2 regions of the Pseudomonas sp. GW821-FHT02H09 genome follow, and region 1 is predicted to be linked to the other one. Evidence: riboswitches for the same ligand, from Rfam matches in the RefSeq annotation. Region 1 holds a riboswitch; the other holds the start of a gene.
The links. A riboswitch is a leader RNA that binds a small molecule or an ion and turns the genes downstream of it on or off. The one in region 1 is predicted to bind cobalamin.
Positions count from the first base shown of each region.

Region 1 (9,728 bases):
TGGGTGCAGTCGAAACTGGGGCTTGCAGAAGGTTTCTGGAAGTTCGACAAGGTCAAGGCTGCGATCAGTGAGCATATGGGGCAGACCACCGACATTGTCGGTGTGGTACTGAGCCAGGCAACGGCCTCCGGCCTGGCGTTGATCGCCTGGCTGGCTAACCTGGTGTTGATCCCGGTGGTCAGTTTCTACCTCCTTCGGGACTGGGATCTGATGATGGCCAGGATCCGTAGCCTGCTACCTCGCAATCGTGAAGAGCGTGCGGTGTCATTGGCAGGAGAGTGCCACGAAGTACTTGGGGCATTTGTTCGCGGTCAGTTGCTGGTGATGCTGGCCTTGGGTGTGATCTATGCAGCAGGCTTGATGCTGGTCGGGCTGGAGCTCGGGCTGTTGATCGGTCTGATTGCCGGCCTGGCGGCCATCGTGCCATACATGGGGTTTGTCATCGGGATTGGCGCGGCGTTGATCGTCGGGTTGTTTCAGTTTGGTGGTGATCTGTATTCGATGATTGGCATTGTCGCGGTGTTCATGGTCGGTCAGGCGTTGGAAGGCATGGTGCTAACGCCGTTGTTGGTCGGGGACCGGATAGGCTTGCACCCGGTGGCGGTGATCTTTGCGATCATGGCTGGCGGTGAGCTGTTTGGATTCACCGGGATCCTGCTGGCGTTGCCGGTGGCAGCGGTGATCATGGTGCTGGTGCGCCATGTGCATGATTTGTATAAAGATTCTGGCATGTACAGTGGTGTGGAAGATTCTGATTGAGATGCGCTGTCGATTAAGCGCCCAAGGCTGCCCGGCTCATTGCCGGGCAGGCCTGTAGGGTGTTCATGGCTGTCACATCCGCCGTCAAACAAACCCCGTCGGTACCTGTAAATTAACGCAAACCTTTGATTTTGCTTATGGTCTGCTGCATTGTGCGCCCGGCGTCACGGGTATAAACTTTGCAAACTTTACACAGAGGCCACTAACGGTTCGTTTGGAACTGTTCAGTCAGCATGAAACCGATTCAGCTGCCCCTAGGTGTGCGTCTGCGTGATGACGCCACCTTTATCAACTACTACCCAGGCGCCAATGCCGCTGCACTCGGCTATGTCGAGCGGCTTTGCGAAGCCGACGCCGGCTGGACCGAAAGCCTGATCTATCTCTGGGGCAAGGATGGCGTCGGGCGTACGCACTTGCTGCAAGCCGCTTGCTTGCGTTTTGAACAAATGGGCGAGCCGGCGGTGTACTTGCCGCTGGCAGAGTTGCTGGATCGCGGTATCGAAATTCTCGACAACCTTGAGCAATACGAGCTGGTCTGTCTGGATGATTTGCAGGCGGTAGCGGGGCGAGCGGACTGGGAAGAGGCGTTGTTCCATCTGTTCAACCGTTTGCGTGACAGTGGTCGGCGTCTGCTGATCGCCGCTTCAACCTCCCCACGTGAATTGCCGGTGAAGCTGGCGGACTTGAAATCACGCTTGACCCTGGCGTTGATTTTCCAGATGCGTCCACTGTCCGATGAAGACAAGCTGCGAGCTCTGCAATTGCGTGCTTCGCGTCGTGGTCTGCACCTGACCGATGAGGTCGGGCACTTTATCCTCACTCGCGGCACTCGCAGCATGAGTGCGTTGTTCGAGCTGCTGGAACGTCTCGATCAGGCTTCGTTGCAGGCGCAACGCAAGCTGACCATTCCCTTCCTTAAAGAAACCCTGGGCTGGTAAAACCGCAGTCTGTAGCGCTTTTTTGGCACTTTCAAGGCGCCAGAAAACCCGCTCCAGGGATGCTTCCAGGGTGCGCGAGCGTTTATATCGGGCTTAAGGCCTTAGATGTAAACGAGAAACCGATAAGTCACATTTACATCGATTGAATTTGCAAATGAGGATGATAGAAGGCATAGTCGCGGCTTCTTTATATCTTCAGCCACGGTCGTGCCCATGCTAAAGCGCTTCGCACCCCTCGTGCCTCTCGCACTCGTCACCCTGTTGTTTGGTTGCGCTGCTCACTCTCCGGTGTCGCAACAGCAAGAACAACAGTTTAAAAATTCTGTTACTGCCCAGTCTTCCGCTGCTTACCGGGAAGAACTGGCGACTGAAAAAGAACTGGCCGACTTCGCCGGCAGCAAGCCGTACCAGCTGCCAGTTCTGGCCGACAGCATCCTTGAGCGTGGTATGTCTCTGATCGGTACCCGCTACCGTTTCGGTGGCACCTCCGAGGCTGGCTTCGATTGCAGCGGCTTCATCGGTTATCTGTTCCGTGAAGAGGCGGGCATGAATTTGCCGCGCTCCACTCGCGAGATGATCAACGTTGACGCACCGCTGGTCGCTCGCAACAATCTCAAGCCCGGTGATCTGCTGTTCTTCAGCACCAGTGGTCGCCGTGGCCGTGTCAGTCACGCGGGGATCTACCTGGGTGATGACCAGTTCATCCACTCCAGCAGCCGTCGTAGCGGTGGTGTTCGAGTCGATAACCTGGGCGACAGCTACTGGAGCAAGACCTTCATCGAAGCCAAGCGCGCACTCGCCATGGCCCCGACCACGGTCACTGCTCGCAAGTAATCAGTCTTTTTGTAAGGTTAAGTTAAAGTCTTACTTGAAGTTTGACGCGTAGCCGCTAGAATCCTGACCTATTGTTGATAACCTAACCGCGTAAGCCCTGCTTACGCGGTTTTGTTTTCAGCCTCACGGCAGAGAAAGCCGCATCCAGATCAGGATTGTTCTGCATATGTCGACGTCGGCCCGCCTCGCCCTTCTCGTTTTCGCGGCACTGCTCAGTGCATGCGCCAGCCATACTCCGCCGCCAGCTCCGGTGGTTCGGCCTCCTGTTTTCGCTTCCCCTCAAACCTATTCGCCTGCCGCTGAAGACGTGCTTTTCCGTGCGTTGGGCCTGGTGGGTACGCCTTATCGTTGGGGGGGTAATACGCCGGATTCGGGTTTTGATTGCAGTGGCCTGATCGGCTATGTCTATCGCGATGCAGCTGGCATCACTCTGCCGCGTTCGACCCGCGAGATGATCGGCATGCGCGCTCAGGATGTCGACCAGAATGCACTGCAAACCGGCGATCTGGTATTTTTCGCCACCAATGGCGGCTCGCAAGTCAGTCACGCCGGGATCTATGTCGGCGAAGGCCGGTTTGTTCACGCGCCGGCCACTGGCGGAACGGTTAAGCTGGACAGTCTGTCCAAAACCTATTGGCAGAAAGCCTATCTAAGCGCCAAGCGGGTATTGCAGCCTGAGCATCTGGCGCGCAACCCTTAGGTCGCACCTTTGCAGAGGTTGTCATGACCGCTCGCACTCTCAATCTCGACGATTCCCTCTACAGCTATCTGCTGGATGTTTCCCTGCGCGAAACGCCGTTGTTGCGCCGCTTGCGTGACGAAACCCAGGCCTTGCCCATGGCCCGCTGGCAGGTGGCGCCCGAGCAGGGTCAGTTCCTCGCGTTGTTGGTCAAGCTGACCGGCGCCAGGCGTTTGCTGGAAGTCGGTACTTTCACCGGCTACAGCGCCTTGTGCATGGCCGCAGCCTTGCCGGATGACGGTACCTTGATTTGCTGCGATATCCCGGGTGATTACAACGCCACTGCACGCCGTTACTGGCAGGAGGCGGGTGTGGCGCAGCGAATTGATTTGCGTCTGGCGCCTGCACTGGAAACCCTGGCGCAGATCGAGCAGCAAGGGCAGGGTGGCTGTTTCGACTTGATCTTCATCGATGCTGACAAAGCCAACTATCCTGCCTATCTGGAGAGTGCCTTGCGTCTGCTGCGAAGTGGCGGTCTGGCGATTTTCGATAACACGCTGTGGAGCGGGCGGGTGCTTGAGGTGAATCCTGAGAGTGAAGACACTCGAGCCATCCAGGCATTGAACCGCGCCTTGAAGGATGACTTGCGTGTCGATTTGTCACTGTTGCCGTTAGGCGATGGCCTGACGTTGTGCCGCAAACTGTAGGAGCACAGCTTGCTGGCGATGGCGATGGCGATGGCGATGGCGATGGCGATGGCAGTGGCGAGTTGCGGCTTGAGTATGCTGGTTCCCCTATGAATGCACCGATGTAACCATAGAGAGGCGAAGCTGCCCGGTGGTTCAGCGTTTCAGCCGCGGGCTTCTTTGAATAGCACGGCGACGCCCGGATGATAGTTGCCTGCTTCATTGCGCAACTTGTGATAGGGGTAAGGGAAGTACCAGGCCACGGCGCAGGTATGTTCCTTTTGCAGATCGTCGACCATGTCCTGGAGTTCTTCTGGGGTGGCGCTGTGTTGTGGTTTGTGTGGCGCTACGAACAGGCAACCGAGCTTCAGATCGCTGGCGTAGCTGATCTTCCTGGCATCGCTCACGGCGTCGAGCAGCGCTTGAGTGAGGTTCAGGTTATTGACCCGCGGCCAGCGCTGGGTGGCCTGGATGTAGACCCGTTCCTCATTGGTGGCGATGTAGAGGTCGGCACGTCCATTGCGGTCGCCGTCTTCCTGCTGTTTTTTCGTCGGGGTCTGTTCCAGTGTCACCATTTCCGACATCCAGGCGGCAGCCGAGAGCAGCCCAAGGTTGGTGCGTTCATCAAACCAATAAGGGGATTCGTTATCACCGCGTACCTGGATGTAGCGATCGATACATTCAAACCAGCGCTCCAGCACTGGGCGCAGGAATTCCAGCTTCGGATTGCTGATGATCATGCCTTGCATGTTGCCCACCTTTATTTTTGTGATGTTAGTGTTGTGGCTATTTGATATCACTGCTTTCAGTGTGGCACAAGATTGGCGTCAGTTTATTGAACGACGGCACATAATATCGCGGGCGAACGCCCCGGGTTTAATTGACGCTCCACCCCCAACCCTCTAACCTTCGCGACTTGTTTCAGGTGCTCTGTGACCCAAGGTCGACAGAGTGAAACAGGGAAGCCGGTGAGTGTGCGTTCTTTAACAGAACGGACAGCGATCCCGGCGCTGCCCCCGCAACGGTAAATGAGTCAAGGCTGCGCTTTTGGCCACTGTGTCGACTGTCGATACGGGAAGGCGTGCAGCTCGGCAGCGATGCCCCTCATGAGCCCGGAGACCGGCCTGATCCATCCAGCGGCATCACGGTGGGCGATGCCAGGCTTATGCCGTCTATTTCTATTCCTGCCCCCCCGTTATCGTTCCAACGGAGAGCTGCCATGACTGAATCCCCCGATCGTGACGAACGCCATCTGGCGCGTATGTTGCGCAAAAAAGCCGTGATCGACGAGCGTATTGCCAACTCGCCGAACGAGTGCGGGCTGCTGTTGGTCCTGACCGGCAACGGCAAAGGCAAGAGCAGTTCTGCCTTTGGCATGCTTGCACGGGCCATGGGCCACGGAATGAAATGCGGCGTGGTGCAGTTCATCAAGGGTCGCAACAGCACCGGGGAGGAGCTGTTCTTTCGACGCTTTCCCGAGCAAGTACGCTTTCACGTCATGGGCGAAGGCTTCACCTGGGAAACCCAGGATCGCCAGCGTGACATCGCCGCAGCCGAAGCGGCCTGGGAAGTGTCCCGTGAACTGCTGCGTGACCCGGCCATTGGCCTGGTGGTGCTTGACGAGCTGAACATCGCCCTCAAGCACGGTTATCTCGACCTGGACCTGGTTCTCAGCGATTTGCAGGCTCGCCCGCCAATGCAGCACGTGCTGGTAACCGGCCGCGGCGCCAAGCCCGAAATGATTGATCTGGCCGACACGGTTACCGAAATGGGCGTGCTCAAACATGCGTTCCAGGCCGGGATCAAAGCGCAAAAGGGCATTGAGCTGTGAGTATTGAAGCATGAGTGATGCACGTCATTGTCCGGCGGTATTGATCGCCGCACCGGCTTCCGGTCAGGGCAAGACCACCGTGACCGCCGCGCTGGCCCGCTTGCATCGCAATCAGGGGCGCAAGGTCCGGGTATTCAAGTGCGGTCCGGACTTTCTCGACCCGATGATTCTCGAGCGCGCCAGCGGCGCGCCGGTGTATCAATTGGACATGTGGATGGTCGGCGAACAAGAAAGCCGTCGACTGCTGTGGGAAGCGGCGGGCGAGGCTGACCTGATCCTGATCGAAGGCGTCATGGGCCTGTTCGACGGTACGCCGTCCAGCGCCGATTTGGCGCGGCACTTCGGCGTACCGGTGCTCGCCGTGATCGACGGTACGGCCATGGCCCAGACGTTCGGTGCTCTGGCCTTGGGGCTGGCGCGCTATCAGGCGGACTTGCCGTTTGCCGGCGTTCTGGCCAACCGGGTTGGCACGTTGCGCCACGCGCAATTGCTCGAAGGCAGCCTGACCGAAGGCCTGCGCTGGTATGGCGCGCTGTCTCGCGAAACCGGGATCGAACTGCCGAGCCGCCACCTGGGCCTGGTGCAGGCCAGCGAACTGAATGATCTGGATCTGCGCCTCGACGCGGCGGCCGAAGCCTTGGCCAGCAGTTGTGAAGTGGCGTTGCCGCCGGCAGTCGGGTTCGCTGCGCCTGAGGTTGTCGTCGCCGAGCCATTATTGGCCGGTGTGCGGATTGCCGTGGCTCGCGATGAGGCATTTGCTTTCACCTACGGGGCGAGCCTGGACCTGCTACGGGCGATGGGCGCCGAGTTGCTGTTCTTTTCGCCGATCCATGATCGCGAACTGCCCGAGGCTGACAGCTTGTACCTGCCGGGCGGCTACCCGGAATTGCATCATGTTGCGCTGGCGGAAAACGCCACGATGCTGGCTGCGATCCGCGCGCACCACGCGGCCGACAAGCCGTTGCTGGCCGAGTGTGGCGGCATGTTGTATCTGCTCGACTCCCTGACCGATGTCGACGGTCAGCGCGCCGAACTGGTGGGGTTGCTCGCCGGCGAAGCGGTGATGCAAAAGCGTCTCGCGGCGTTGGCCTTGCAGGCAGTTGATCTGCCAGAGGGCTCGTTGCGCGGCCACACCTATCATCACTCGCTGACCAGTACAGCGCTTGAGCCGATAGCCCGGGGCCTGAGTCCTAACGGTGGGCGTGGCGCCGAAGCGGTCTACCGTGACGGTCGAATGACCGCTTCCTATGTGCACTTCTATTTCCCTTCCAATCCCTCTGCGGTGGCCGCACTTTTTGCGCCTGGCTCGCAAACCGCTATCGCGAGCAAGCTCGCTCCCACACTAGATCGTGTACTTCCTGTAGGAGCGAGCTTGCTCGCGAAGAGGCCATGACCGACAACGCCTTTAGTCCGGCCGAACGTGAGGCTGTTTATCGCGTGATTGGCGAGCGCCGCGACATGCGTCACTTTGCTGGCGGCACCGTCGAGCCCGAACTGCTCAGGCGTCTGCTCGAGGCCGCCCATCAAGCTCCAAGCGTGGGCCTGATGCAGCCGTGGCGGTTTATCCGCATCACCGACCGCCCGTTGCGCGGCAAAATTCAGCAACTGGTCGAAGAAGAACGTGTACGCACTGCCGAGGCGCTGGGCGAACGTTCCGACGACTTCATGAAGTTGAAAGTCGAAGGCATCAACGACTGCGCTGAAGTGCTGGTCGCCGCGCTGATGGACGATCGCGAGCGGCATATCTTTGGGCGCCGGACCTTGCCGGAGATGGACATGGCGTCGTTGTCCTGCGCTATTCAGAATCTCTGGCTGGCGTCCCGCGCCGAAGGCCTGGGGATGGGCTGGGTGTCGCTGTTCGAGCCCCAGGCGCTGGCCGACTTGCTGGGTCTGCCGGCCGGGGCCAAACCGCTGGCGGTATTGTGCCTGGGTCCGGTCACGGCGTTTTATCCGGCCCCCATGTTGGTGCTTGAAGGCTGGGCGCAGCCGCGCCCGCTGAGTGAATTGCTGTATGAGAATTATTGGGGAGTGAGTCAATGAGTGTGGCGTTGTTGAGTGCCGCCGCGGTCGCGCTGGATGCGCTGCTGGGCGAACCCAGGCGCTGGCATCCGCTGGTGGCGTTCGGCCGTTTTGCCGATCGCATCGAGCAACGTTTCAACTCCGGCGGTCGTGGCTGGCGCAGTCACGGCGTCACTGCCTGGGTGATGGCGGTGTTGCCGCTGACTCTATTGGTGACCGCCTTTGCCTGGCTGCCATATATCGGTTGGCTGGTCGAGATCCTCGCGTTGTATTGCGCCCTTGGCTTGCGCAGCCTTGGCGAGCATGTCAAGCCGGTCGCTCAGGCTCTGCGCAGCGATGATCTGGAGCAAGCACGACGTCGAGTGGGCTATCTGGTCAGCCGTCAGACCAGTGAGCTTGATTCCACGGAAGTCGCCCGGGCCGCCACTGAGTCGGTGTTGGAAAACGGTAGCGATGCGGTGTTCGCTGCGTTGTTCTGGTTTGCCGTCGCCGGCGCACCGGGGGTGGTGCTGTATCGCCTGAGTAATACGCTGGACGCGATGTGGGGCTATCGCAATGAACGCTTCGAACGCTTTGGCTGGGCGGCGGCGAAGATCGACGATGCTCTTAACTATATTCCTGCTCGCCTGGTTGCCCTGACCTACGCGCTCTTGGGCAAGACCCGTCTGGCGCTGAAGTGCTGGCGGACTCAGGGACCCACCTGGGACAGCCCGAACGCAGGTCCGGTAATGGCAGCGGGCGCGGGGGCCTTGGGCGTAGAGTTGGGCGGGGCAGCGATCTACCACGGTGAACTGCACCAGCGTCCGCAACTGGGTGAGGGCGTGCCGGCTGATGCCAACTCCATCGACCGTGGCTGGCAACTGGTGCAGCGCGGGGTGTGGTTATGGTTGCTGATTTTCTGCGTGGGAGCTGAGCTCTATGCTTGACCACGGCGGACGGTTGCGCAAGGCCGCGCTGCAATACGGTATTGCCGAAGCGGATTGGCTGGACCTGTCCAGTGGCCTTGCGCCTTGGCCGTGGCCGGTACCGCAAATCCCTCTGCGGGCCTGGGCGCGTTTGCCGGAAACCGATGATGGTCTTGAGCAAGCCGCCTGCGATTACTACGGCGCGACTCAAGTGCTACCGGTTCCGGGCTCGCAAGCGGCAATCCAGTTGCTGCCGCGATTACGCCGTGCCGGCAAGGTTGGCGTGCTCTCGCCCTGTTACGCCGAGCATGCCGAGGCATGGCGCCGCTGCGGCTACATCGTGCGTGAGGTGCTGGAGCAGGAAGTAGACTTCTTTCTCGACCACCTTGACGTGCTGGTGGTGGTCAACCCGAATAACCCCACCGGCCTGAGCCTGACCCCGGATCGGTTACTCGACTGGCATGCTCGACTGGCGCAACGCGGCGGCTGGCTGGTGGTCGATGAAGCGTTCATGGACAACACACCGCAGCTCAGTCTGGCCGCTCATGCCAATCAGGTCGGGTTGATCGTTTTGCGATCATTCGGCAAGTTTTTCGGTTTGGCCGGTGTACGTCTGGGCTTCGTGCTGGCCGAGCGCAAACTGCTCAAATTGCTCGCCGAACAGGTCGGACCCTGGGCGGTCAGTGGGCCGACACGGGTGTTGGGGCAGGTTTGCCTGCGCGATACGGTGGGGCATGCCCGGCAACGTCTGCGCAGCGAAGAAGCCAGTCAACGGTTGACGCAAGTGCTTGAGCACCATGGATTCAAGCCACAGGGCGGCTGCGCCTTGTTCCAATGGCTGATCACTGAGCGCGCTGAACATCTGCACGAATTCATGGCTCAACGCGGCATTCTGTTGCGGTTGTTTACCCACAACAGCAGCCTGCGTTTCGGCTTGCCGGCCGATGAAGCCGATTGGCTGCGCCTCAATCAAGCGTTAGAGGCCTACACCAAGGAACAAACACCATGACCACGCTGATGGTGCAAGGCACCACCTCGGACGCCGGTAAAAGTACGCTGGTAACGGCGCTGTGCCGC
Region 1 covers NZ_JBWKVA010000023.1:76,520-86,247, forward strand. Annotated here, with positions in the region: gene AC07VR_RS26080 (AI-2E family transporter) at 1-759, shown strand, start outside; gene hda (DnaA regulatory inactivator Hda) at 993-1,697, shown strand; gene AC07VR_RS26090 (C40 family peptidase) at 1,911-2,531, shown strand; gene AC07VR_RS26095 (C40 family peptidase) at 2,698-3,231, shown strand; gene AC07VR_RS26100 (class I SAM-dependent methyltransferase) at 3,255-3,917, shown strand; gene AC07VR_RS26105 (hypothetical protein) at 4,061-4,645, opposite strand; cobalamin riboswitch at 4,803-5,038, shown strand; gene cobO (cob(I)yrinic acid a,c-diamide adenosyltransferase) at 5,116-5,727, shown strand; gene AC07VR_RS26115 (cobyrinic acid a,c-diamide synthase CobB) at 5,738-7,120, shown strand; gene bluB (5,6-dimethylbenzimidazole synthase) at 7,117-7,767, shown strand; gene cbiB (adenosylcobinamide-phosphate synthase CbiB) at 7,764-8,672, shown strand; gene cobD (threonine-phosphate decarboxylase CobD) at 8,665-9,660, shown strand; gene AC07VR_RS26135 (cobyric acid synthase) at 9,657-9,728, shown strand, end outside.

Region 2 (9,728 bases), on a different contig from region 1:
ACCTGTGGCAGGAACATTTTGCCGGAGCCGAACAGATCACCGACGATGTTCATGCCGGACATCAGCGGGCCCTCGATCACTTCGATCGGGCGTGCGAACGACAGTCGCGACTCTTCGGTGTCTTCAATAATGTGTGTGGTAATGCCCTTGACCAGTGCGTGCTCCAGACGTCTGTTGACGTCCCAGCTGCGCCACTCTCCGGTTTCGGCTTCCTTGACGCTGCCGTCGCCCTTGTACTTGTCGGCGATGGCCAGCAGGGCGTCGGTGCCGTCCTGTGTGCGGTTGAGCACCACGTCTTCGACGGCGTCGCGCAGCTCGGCCGGGATCTGGTCGTAGATCTCCAATTGGCCGGCATTGACGATACCCATGGTCAGGCCATTGCGGATCGCATGCAGCAGGAACACCGAGTGGATCGCCTCGCGCACCGGGTTGTTGCCGCGGAACGAGAACGACACGTTGGATACACCGCCGCTGGTCAGCGCATGGGGCAGGTGGTCGCGGATATAGGCGCAGGCGTTGATGAAGTCGACCGCGTAGTTGTTGTGTTCTTCGATGCCGGTGGCGATGGCAAAGATGTTCGGGTCGAAGATGATGTCTTCCGGCGGGAAGCCCACTTCGTTGACCAGGATGTCATAGGAACGTTTGCAGATTTCCTTTTTGCGCGCTTCGGTGTCGGCCTGACCGGCTTCGTCGAAAGCCATCACCACCACTGCAGCGCCGTAGCGCTTGCACAGTTTGGCGTGATGAATGAACTGTTCGACACCTTCCTTCATGCTGATGGAGTTGACGATGCCTTTGCCCTGGATGCACTTGAGGCCAGCTTCGATGACTTCCCACTTGGAGGAGTCGATCATGATCGGCACGCGGGAGATGTCCGGCTCACCGGCGATCAGATTGAGGAAGGTCACCATGGCCTTCTTCGAATCGAGCATCCCTTCGTCCATGTTGATGTCGATCACTTGCGCGCCGGCTTCGACCTGCTGCAGGGCGACTTCCAGGGCTTCGGTGTAGTTGTCTTCACGGATCAGGCGGGCGAACCTCGCGGAACCGGTGATGTTGGTCCGCTCGCCGACGTTGACGAACAGCGACTCGCGATTGATGGTGAACGGTTCCAGGCCCGACAGGCGGCAGGCCTTCGCGATCTCCGGAATCGGCCGCGGTGCGTAGTTGGCCACCGCTTTGGCGATCGCCTCGATGTGCCCGGGGGTGGTGCCGCAGCAGCCGCCGACGATGTTCAGGAAGCCACTTTGGGCGAACTCTTCGATGACTTTGGCAGTGTCTGCCGGCAGTTCGTCGTATTCACCGAATTCGTTCGGCAGGCCGGCGTTCGGGTGCGCTGAAACGTAGGTGTTGGCCTTGTCCGACAGTTCTTCCAGGTACGGCCGCAGTTCACGGGCGCCAAGGGCGCAGTTCAGACCGACAGAGATCGGCTTGGCGTGGCTGATGGAGTTCCAGAAGGCTTCGGTAGTCTGACCGGACAGGGTACGGCCGGAGGCGTCGGTGATGGTGCCGGAAATCATGATCGGCAGTTCGACGCCCAATTCTTCATACACACCTTGCACGGCGAAGATCGCTGCCTTGGCGTTCAAGGTATCGAAGATGGTTTCGATCAGGATCAGGTCGGCACCGCCTTCGATCAGGCCTTTGGTGGCTTCGGTGTAGTTTTCCACCAGCTCATCGAAGGTCACGTTGCGGTAGCCCGGATTGTTAACATCCGGTGACAGCGAGCAGGTGCGGCTGGTCGGGCCGAGCACGCCAGCGACGAAGCGCGGCTTGTCCGGGGTTTCCAGGGTCTTGGCGTCGGCCACCTTGCGCGCCAGGCGCGCACCTTCTACGTTTAGCTCGTAGACCAGTGCTTCCATGCCGTAATCGGCCTGGGACACTTGGGTGGCGTTAAAGGTGTTGGTTTCGAGAATGTCGGCGCCAGCATCCAGATACGCCTTCTCGATCGCCCCGATCACGTCCGGGCGGCTAAGAATCAACAGGTCGTTGTTGCCTTTGACGTCGCTCGGCCAGTCAGCGAAGCGTTTGCCACGGTAGTCCTGTTCCTCGAGCTTGTAGCTCTGGATCATCGTGCCCATGCCGCCATCGAGAATCAGGATGCGCTCTTTGAGGGCTTGATGGAGAGCTTGAAGGCGAGCGCTGCGATCGGACATAGGACTACCTGGAAAGGCCAATACAAAGAACGGCGATGATAGCAAACCTGTGTGCTTTTAGAGCATGGCAGGCTTTTGCATGAATATCGCTCATGTTGGTGGCCGGGATAGACCGGTAGAATCGCGACGTTTTTCTATCGCCGGAACCAGGGACATGTCTTATCGCGTTGTCATCGGCAGTATTTTGCTGCTGTTAAGTTTCGCCGCCACAGCGCAAGGTCCGGCGCCAGCGATTTCCTATACCCGTGATATTCAACCGATCTTTACCGATAAGTGCGTGGCCTGCCATGCCTGCTATGACTCCGCCTGTCAGCTCAATCTGGGCAGTGGGGAGGGTGCGGCACGGGGCGCTACGAAAATGCCGGTCTATAACGGCCAGCGCAGTCAAGCCTCAAGGCCGACGCGGCTGTTCTACGACGCCTTTGGCAAGGCGGCCTGGCAGCGTGAGGATTTCTATTCAGTGCTCGATGCTCAGGGCAGCCAGGCGGCGCTGATGGCGCGAATGCTTGAACTGGGCCACAAAACGCCACTTCGGCCCAACGCGAAGTTGCCCGGGGAGATCGTTTTGGGCCTCGAGCGCGAGAACATGTGCCCAATGCCGGGCGAGTTTGACAGCTATGCCGGTGCACATCCCAAAGAGGGCATGCCGCTGGCGGTGACGGGCCTGACCGATCAGCAGTACCAGACCCTGCAACGCTGGTTGGCGTCAGGGGCGCCGATCGATGATCAAGACCTGGCGCCCAGTGCCCAGGAGGCGTTGCAGATTGTTCAGTGGGAAAGCCTGCTCAATGCCTCGGGCGCTCGGGAAAGCCTGGTCGCTCGATGGCTGTTTGAGCATTTGTTCCTGGCACACATCTATTTCAAGGGCGGTGAGCCGGGGCATTTCTTCCAATGGGTGCGTTCGCGTACGCCGCCGGGGAAGCCGATCGACCTGATCGCCACCCGTCGTCCAAATGACGACCCCGGTACTCAGATCTATTACCGCTTGTGGCCGGTGCAGGGTGTGATCGTGCACAAGACCCACATCACTTTTGGCCTGGGCCCGGCAAAAATGGCGCGGGTCAAAACCCTGTTCTACAGCGGTAACTGGCACGTCAATGCGTTGCCCGGTTACGGGCCGGAGCGGCGGGCCAATCCGTTCGAAACGTTCGAGGCGATTCCGGCGCAGGCGCGTTATCAGTTCATGCTCGATAATGCCGAATACTTTGTGCGGACCTTTATCCGTGGTCCGGTCTGCCGAGGGCAGATTGCTACTGACGTGATTCGCGACAACTTCTGGGCGTTGTTCCAGGCGCCGGAACATGACCTGTACATCACCAACCGCAACTACCGCACTAAGGCAACGCCGTTGCTGGCGATGCCGGGACAAAATGATGATGTCGGCAGTGTCTTGACCCTGTGGCACAACTATCGCGACAAGCGCAACGAATATGAAGCCTTGCGCCGGGACACCTACGCCGATGCGCCAGCGCCAAGCTGGTCGACCCTATGGGCCGGCAACGACAACGCCTTGCTGAGCATTTTCCGCCACTTCGACAGCGCCTCGGTGAACAAAGGCTTGATCGGTGACGTACCGCAAACGATGTGGCTGTTCGACTATCCGTTGCTGGAACGCACGTATTATCAGTTGGCGGTCAATTTCGATGTATTCGGAAACGTTTCCCACCAGGCCCAGACCCGTCTGTATTTCGACCTGATCCGCAACGGCGCCGAGCAGAACTTCCTGCGCCTGATGCCGGCCGATTCCCGGAACGATTATCTCGACGATTGGTACCAGAGCAGCGGCAAGTTCAAGATGTGGCTGGACTATGAAAGCATCGACAACGACAAACGCACCGCACTGAAGCTGGATGAAAAGGACCCGAAGCGCGATTTCGCCAACCAACTGCTGGCGCGCTACGGTGACTTGAACGCCAGGCCTGACCCGATCAATCGCTGTGACGGCGCGTATTGCTCACGGCCGAATATCGATCCGGCCCTGCAAGACGCCGAACAGGCCTTGAGTCGCCTGGTCTCGCGCCCGGCTGCGGGGCTTCGGGTCATCGATCAGTTGCCAGAGGCCACGATGCTGCGCATCGAGACCAAAAGCGGCAAGCGTGAGGTCTACAGCCTGCTGCGCAACCGCGCCCACAGTAACGTGGCGTTCCTGCTCGGCGAGGCGCTGCGTTATCAACCCGGATTGGATACGTTGACGATTTATCCAGGCGTACTCAGCAGCTATCCGAACTTCATCTTCAACATCCCGGCCGAGCAGGTTCCCGAGTTTGTTGCGCGAATGGAGAGCGCCAAGGATGCTGATCACTTCGAGAAAATCGTTGATCGCTGGGGGATTCGTCGCAGCCATCCACAGTTCTGGCAGTACTTCCATGACCTGACCGAGTACATTCGCGCAACCGAGCCGGTGGAAGCGGGCGTGCTGGACATGAACCGCTACGAGAACCTGTAATCGATGGTGACGATGGCCGGTTCTTTCCCGACAAAAATACTAGGACTTTGTCCGGCGCGATGATTGGCGTAAACTGCGTCCAAGCCTGCGAGGAGTTTCCATGACCGCTATTACCATTACCGATGCTGCCCACGATTATCTGGCTGATCTGCTTTCCAAGCAGAACACCCCGGGAATCGGCATCCGAGTCTTTATTACCCAGCCTGGCACCCAATACGCCGAAACCTGTATTGCCTATTGCAAGCCGGGCGAAGAAAAACCGGAAGATACCGCGCTGGGGCTCAAAAGCTTCACCGCTTATATCGATTCCTTCAGCGAAGCCTTCCTGGACGATGCCGTGGTTGATTACGCCACCGATCGTATGGGCGGCCAACTGACCATCAAGGCGCCAAACGCCAAAGTTCCGATGGTCAACGCTGACAGCCCGGTGAACGAGCGCATCAACTATTACCTGCAAACCGAAATCAACCCGGGGCTGGCCAGCCACGGCGGTCAGGTCAGCCTGATCGATGTGGTTGAAGACGGTATCGCCGTGCTGAAATTCGGCGGTGGTTGCCAGGGCTGCGGCCAGGCTGATGTCACCTTGAAGGAAGGCATCGAGCGCACACTGCTTGAGCGTATTCCGGAGCTTAAAGGTGTACGCGACGTCACCGACCATACGCAGAAAGAAAACGCCTACTACTAAGGTGTTCGCTGCAAACAGAAAAAACGGCGCCCCGTGAGCGCCGTTTTTTTATGCCTGGGATTTGAGGTGGTCATTAAATAGCCCTCGTATTGATCGTTCCCATGCTCCGCGTGGGAATGCAGCCCGGGACGCTCCGCGTCCCAGGAGCTGACGCAGAGCGTCCGTTGAGGTGTTCCCACGCGCGAGCGTGGGGACGATCATGTTCAGGGTCTGTACAAATGCGCATGCCCGGCACGATACAGCGACGATTCACTGAAATTGTCGCTGGCCAGCACCCGACCCACCAGGATGAGCGCGGTACGACGAAATCCCTTTGCCTGAACCTTTTCAGTAATATCAGCCAATGTGCCCACCACCCAATCCTGATCCGGCCAGGTGGCGCGATGAATCACTGCAATCGGGCAGTCCAGGCCATAGTGCGGGACCAGTTCGGCGATGATTTTCTCCAGATGATTGACCCCCAGATGAATCGCCATGGTCGCTCCATGCTGTGCCAGGCTGCCGAGTTCTTCCCCGGCCGGCATCGCCGTTTTGTCGGCATAGCGGGTCAGAATCACGCTCTGGGACACGTCCGGTAGCGTCAGCTCCGCGCCCAGCAGGGCCGCGCAGGCTGCGGTTGCCGTTACGCCAGGGATGATTTCAAAGGGAATATTCAACTCGCGCAAATAGCGAATCTGCTCGCCAATTGCGCCGTACAGGCTCGGATCGCCGGAATGCACCCGGGCCACGTCCTGACCTTTGCCATGGGCGGTCTTGATCAATTCAATGATCTGCTCCAGGTGCAATTCTGCACTGTTGATCACCTGTTCGGCCTGGTGGCCTTCCAGCACGGCAGCGGGCACCAGCGAGCCGGCATAGATGATGACCGGGCAACTGCGGATCAGCCGCTGGCCTTTGACGGTGATCAGTTCCGGGTCGCCGGGACCTGCGCCGATAAAGTAGACGGTCATGGCTGTTTCCTGTGCAAAGTCGTGTCGGCAATGCTTCAGATGAAGATTGCTCATGATCAAGGGCGGGGATTATCGGGGATTTTACGGCGCAGATGCCAATGCAAAGGTGGCCTGGGCGTATTTCTGTCGCGAGATCAGCAGTTTGGCCGGGCTTTGCGTCAGATGCTCGGCCAGTGCCAGCGCAGCGCTTTCGGCCACGCCATAGCAACCGGTGCGTTCAAATGCGATCTCTGAGCGATGACTCAGTTGTGGCTCATAGGCAGCGAGCTGTGCACTGCTGAAGAATGTCAGCGGCAACGCCAATTGCGCAGCCAGCTCAAGCAGGCCAGGCTCCTCTCGTTTCAGGTCGATACTGGCCAGGGCCTGGATCGCTTGCAGATCGATGTGGTGAGCCTGCAACGCCTGATCGAGCAACGCCTGTAGCGTGGCGGCGGGGCAGCCACGCTGGCAGCCCAGGCCGACTACCAGGGTCGGCGCTGTGCTGATGTCAGTCATGCGCGGTATTGGCCTTCGCTTTTGCGACGGAACAACCAGGCGCTGATCAGGCCCAGGGCCAGCCAGAACGCGGCGTTGGTCAATTGCGAAGCGATTTTGAATTGTGCTTCGAGCGCTTCCGGCGCCAGGCTGGAATGCACCTGCGGTTGCGGCGCGCCAATGATGTGCGGTACCGCCAGAATTGCCACGCCGAGAATCTTCAATAGCCAGTGTTTGCCAAACACGATCAGCGCAATGCCGACAGCGGTGGACGCCGCGGTCCCGGCCCACCAGGTCTGCCGTTGCAGCAGGTCAGCGGCGGCAGTGCCGGGCAGCTCCGGCGGCAGGCCCATGGTCGGTGCCAGGCAGAAGGTCGCGTAACCGGCCAGGCCCCAGAGCAAACCTTCGGACGTGCGACCCGGAGCGCGCAGGGTATAGAGACCCGCAAGCATCAGGGCGAAACCGACGGCCACCACCAGATTGCCACCGGTGGTCGAGAGCACGCGCTGCCAGCCGTCCTCCGGCTCCCAGGCTTCGGCATCATGGGTATGACCGGCCATGGCGCCTTCAGCGTGTTCGTGGACTTCGGCGGCCGGGGCCTTTTCATAGGTTTCCGCCTGGAGAATCAGCGGCGCGACCCAGAAGCTTTGCAGCAAGGTCAGCAACAAGGCCGCGAGCAGCCCTGTGAAACCTGCGGTTTGCGCAATACGCTTGATCATGTCAGCAGGTCTCAATGGCACGGAAAAGCGGAGCTGTGACGGGTGTCGTGGGCGGCGTTGTGCACCGCTTCGATATGCGAGAAACCGGCGAAATACACCAGGCACGCGCCCAGAATCGATGCGCCGATGGCGGCAATCAGACGTTGGCTCAGGGTGGACGTGGTGCTGGCGGTGCCTGCGTGGCGGGTGCTGCTGATGATCGACATGGCGCTTCCCTCTGATGTGTCAGCGGGTGAATCGAGCGCATGAAAACCCCTGCGAGACAGGCTCGCAGCGGTTCAAACAGCGCCCGCCCACCGCGGGTTTGTTATTTCAGTATTGCGGGCCGGTCTCCGGGCTCACGAGGGGTTTGGGCCAGTGCCTTCACCTGCAAGAGTCACCTTCCCATGCCGAACTGCTGGCACAGTGGATCTGACTCTTCGCTCGCTTACCGTTGCGGGGGCAGCACCGGACTGATCAAGGCTTTGAGTAAAGCACATGACTCACCGGTTTCCCGTTTCACCCTGTGAAGGGCACCCGTAACAAGTTGCGTAGGAGAGCATGGGCGGGGGATGAGAGTCAATTGGCAAGGTTTCTCACTTGTTGGACCGAGGCGCTTCCATCGCGAGCAAGCTCGCTCCTACAAGGGGACCGCGATTGAATGTAGGAGCGAGCTTGCTCGCGATGGCGTCGTCACAGTCACCATAGATCTCTGTCCGGACATTGACCCGCCCCCAAGCGATGCGTAGCCTTGCGCTTTCGAGGTTCTTCGGCACTCTCGCCGAAGCTAAGAAGGGAACGCGGTCAATGCCGCGGCTGCCCCCGCAACTGTGAACGGTTCCGTTTCTGCCATGCCACTGCACCCTCTATCCATAGAGCGAGCGGGAAGGCGCAGAAATCGCCAGTCGAAAGACCGGCAGGCCGTCAGCCAGGAGACCTGCCTCGTACCAGATTCTCACTACAACCGGGCGGGGTGATCCGGTGGCGAAATCTTCCGCGCCCATCGGTGTGGTTGTCGTCCCGTATGCCCGCCACCTTGCCAAAGGGCATCCGATGAAAACACTGGCCAAACTTCCCGTCACCATCGTCACCGGCTTCCTCGGCTCGGGCAAAACCACCTTGCTGCGGCATATGCTTGATAACGCCCAGGGCCGCCGCATTGCAGTGATCGTCAACGAATTTGGCGAGCTGGGCATCGACGGCGAAATTCTCAAGCAATGTTCCATCGGTTGCACTGAAGAAGAGGCCAGCGGCCGGGTCTATGAACTGGCCAACGGTTGCCTGTGCTGCACCGTCCAGGAAGAGTTCTTCCCGGTGATGCGCGAGCTGGTTGCCCGTCGCGCCGACCTGGATCACATCCTCATCGAAACCTCTGGCCTGGCGCTGCCCAAACCGCTGGTGCAAGCCTTCCAGTGGCCGGAAATCCGCAGTGCCTGCACTGTCGATGCAGTGATCACGGTGGTCGACAGCCCGGCCGTGGCCGCCGGCACCTTCGCTGCGTTCCCGGATCAAGTCGACGCCCAGCGCAAGCTTGACCCGAACCTGGACCACGAATCACCGCTGCACGAACTGTTCGCCGACCAGCTGGCCAGCGCCGACCTGGTGATCCTCAACAAAGCCGACCTGATCAGCCCTGAAGACCTGGCCAAAGTGCGCCTGGAAGTCGCCGAAGAACTGCCGCCAGCAGTAAAAATCATCGAAGCCAGCAGCGGTCGCTTGCCTCTGGAGGTTTTGATTGGTCTGGGCGCCGGTTCCGAAGAGCATATCGACAGCCGTCACAGCCACCACGACCATCATCACGACGGTGATGCCGATAGTGAAGGGCATGATGACCATGACCACGACGCCTTCGATTCCATTTCCATCGAACTGCCCCAGGCCGACGAAAGCCTGCTGCTGGATGCCCTGACCCAGTTGGTGGTTCAGCACGGCATTCTGCGGGTCAAAGGTTTCGCCGCGGTTGCGAACAAGCCGATGCGCTTGCTGATCCAGGGCGTGGGCACGCGCTTCGACAGACATTTCGACCGTGCCTGGCGCGCCGATGAGCCGCGTGCAACACGCCTGGTACTGATTGGCCAGGAACTGGATGCCGCTCTGATCGAAGCGCAATTGCGCGCCGCACTCGGCGCCTGAGCCATGCACCTGCTCAGGACCCAGCCCGGAGGTTTCGTGTCGGATGACAACATTGCCGACCTTGGACAAACCCCCGCCGAGCTGGTGATCCTGTGCAGCGGCGATTCCAGCCTGGCGCTGCTCGCCGAAGCCGCGCAGCAATTACCGGACGACTACCCGAGCCTGCGTCTGGCCAACCCGATGCAG
Region 2 covers NZ_JBWKVA010000008.1:172,323-182,050, reverse strand. Annotated here, with positions in the region: gene metH (methionine synthase) at 1-2,156, opposite strand, end outside; gene AC07VR_RS13210 (fatty acid cis/trans isomerase) at 2,311-4,602, shown strand; gene nfuA (Fe-S biogenesis protein NfuA) at 4,703-5,287, shown strand; gene cobM (precorrin-4 C(11)-methyltransferase) at 5,491-6,237, opposite strand; gene AC07VR_RS13195 (cobalamin biosynthesis protein) at 6,319-6,732, opposite strand; gene AC07VR_RS13190 (CbtA family protein) at 6,729-7,430, opposite strand; gene AC07VR_RS13185 (CbtB domain-containing protein) at 7,442-7,636, opposite strand; cobalamin riboswitch at 7,737-7,965, opposite strand; cobalamin riboswitch at 8,155-8,368, shown strand; gene cobW (cobalamin biosynthesis protein CobW) at 8,463-9,542, shown strand; gene cobN (cobaltochelatase subunit CobN) at 9,546-9,728, shown strand, end outside.
Region 2: linked by a shared signal. The riboswitch ahead of AC07VR_RS13185 (CbtB domain-containing protein) and the one ahead of cobO (cob(I)yrinic acid a,c-diamide adenosyltransferase) in region 1 are both predicted to bind cobalamin.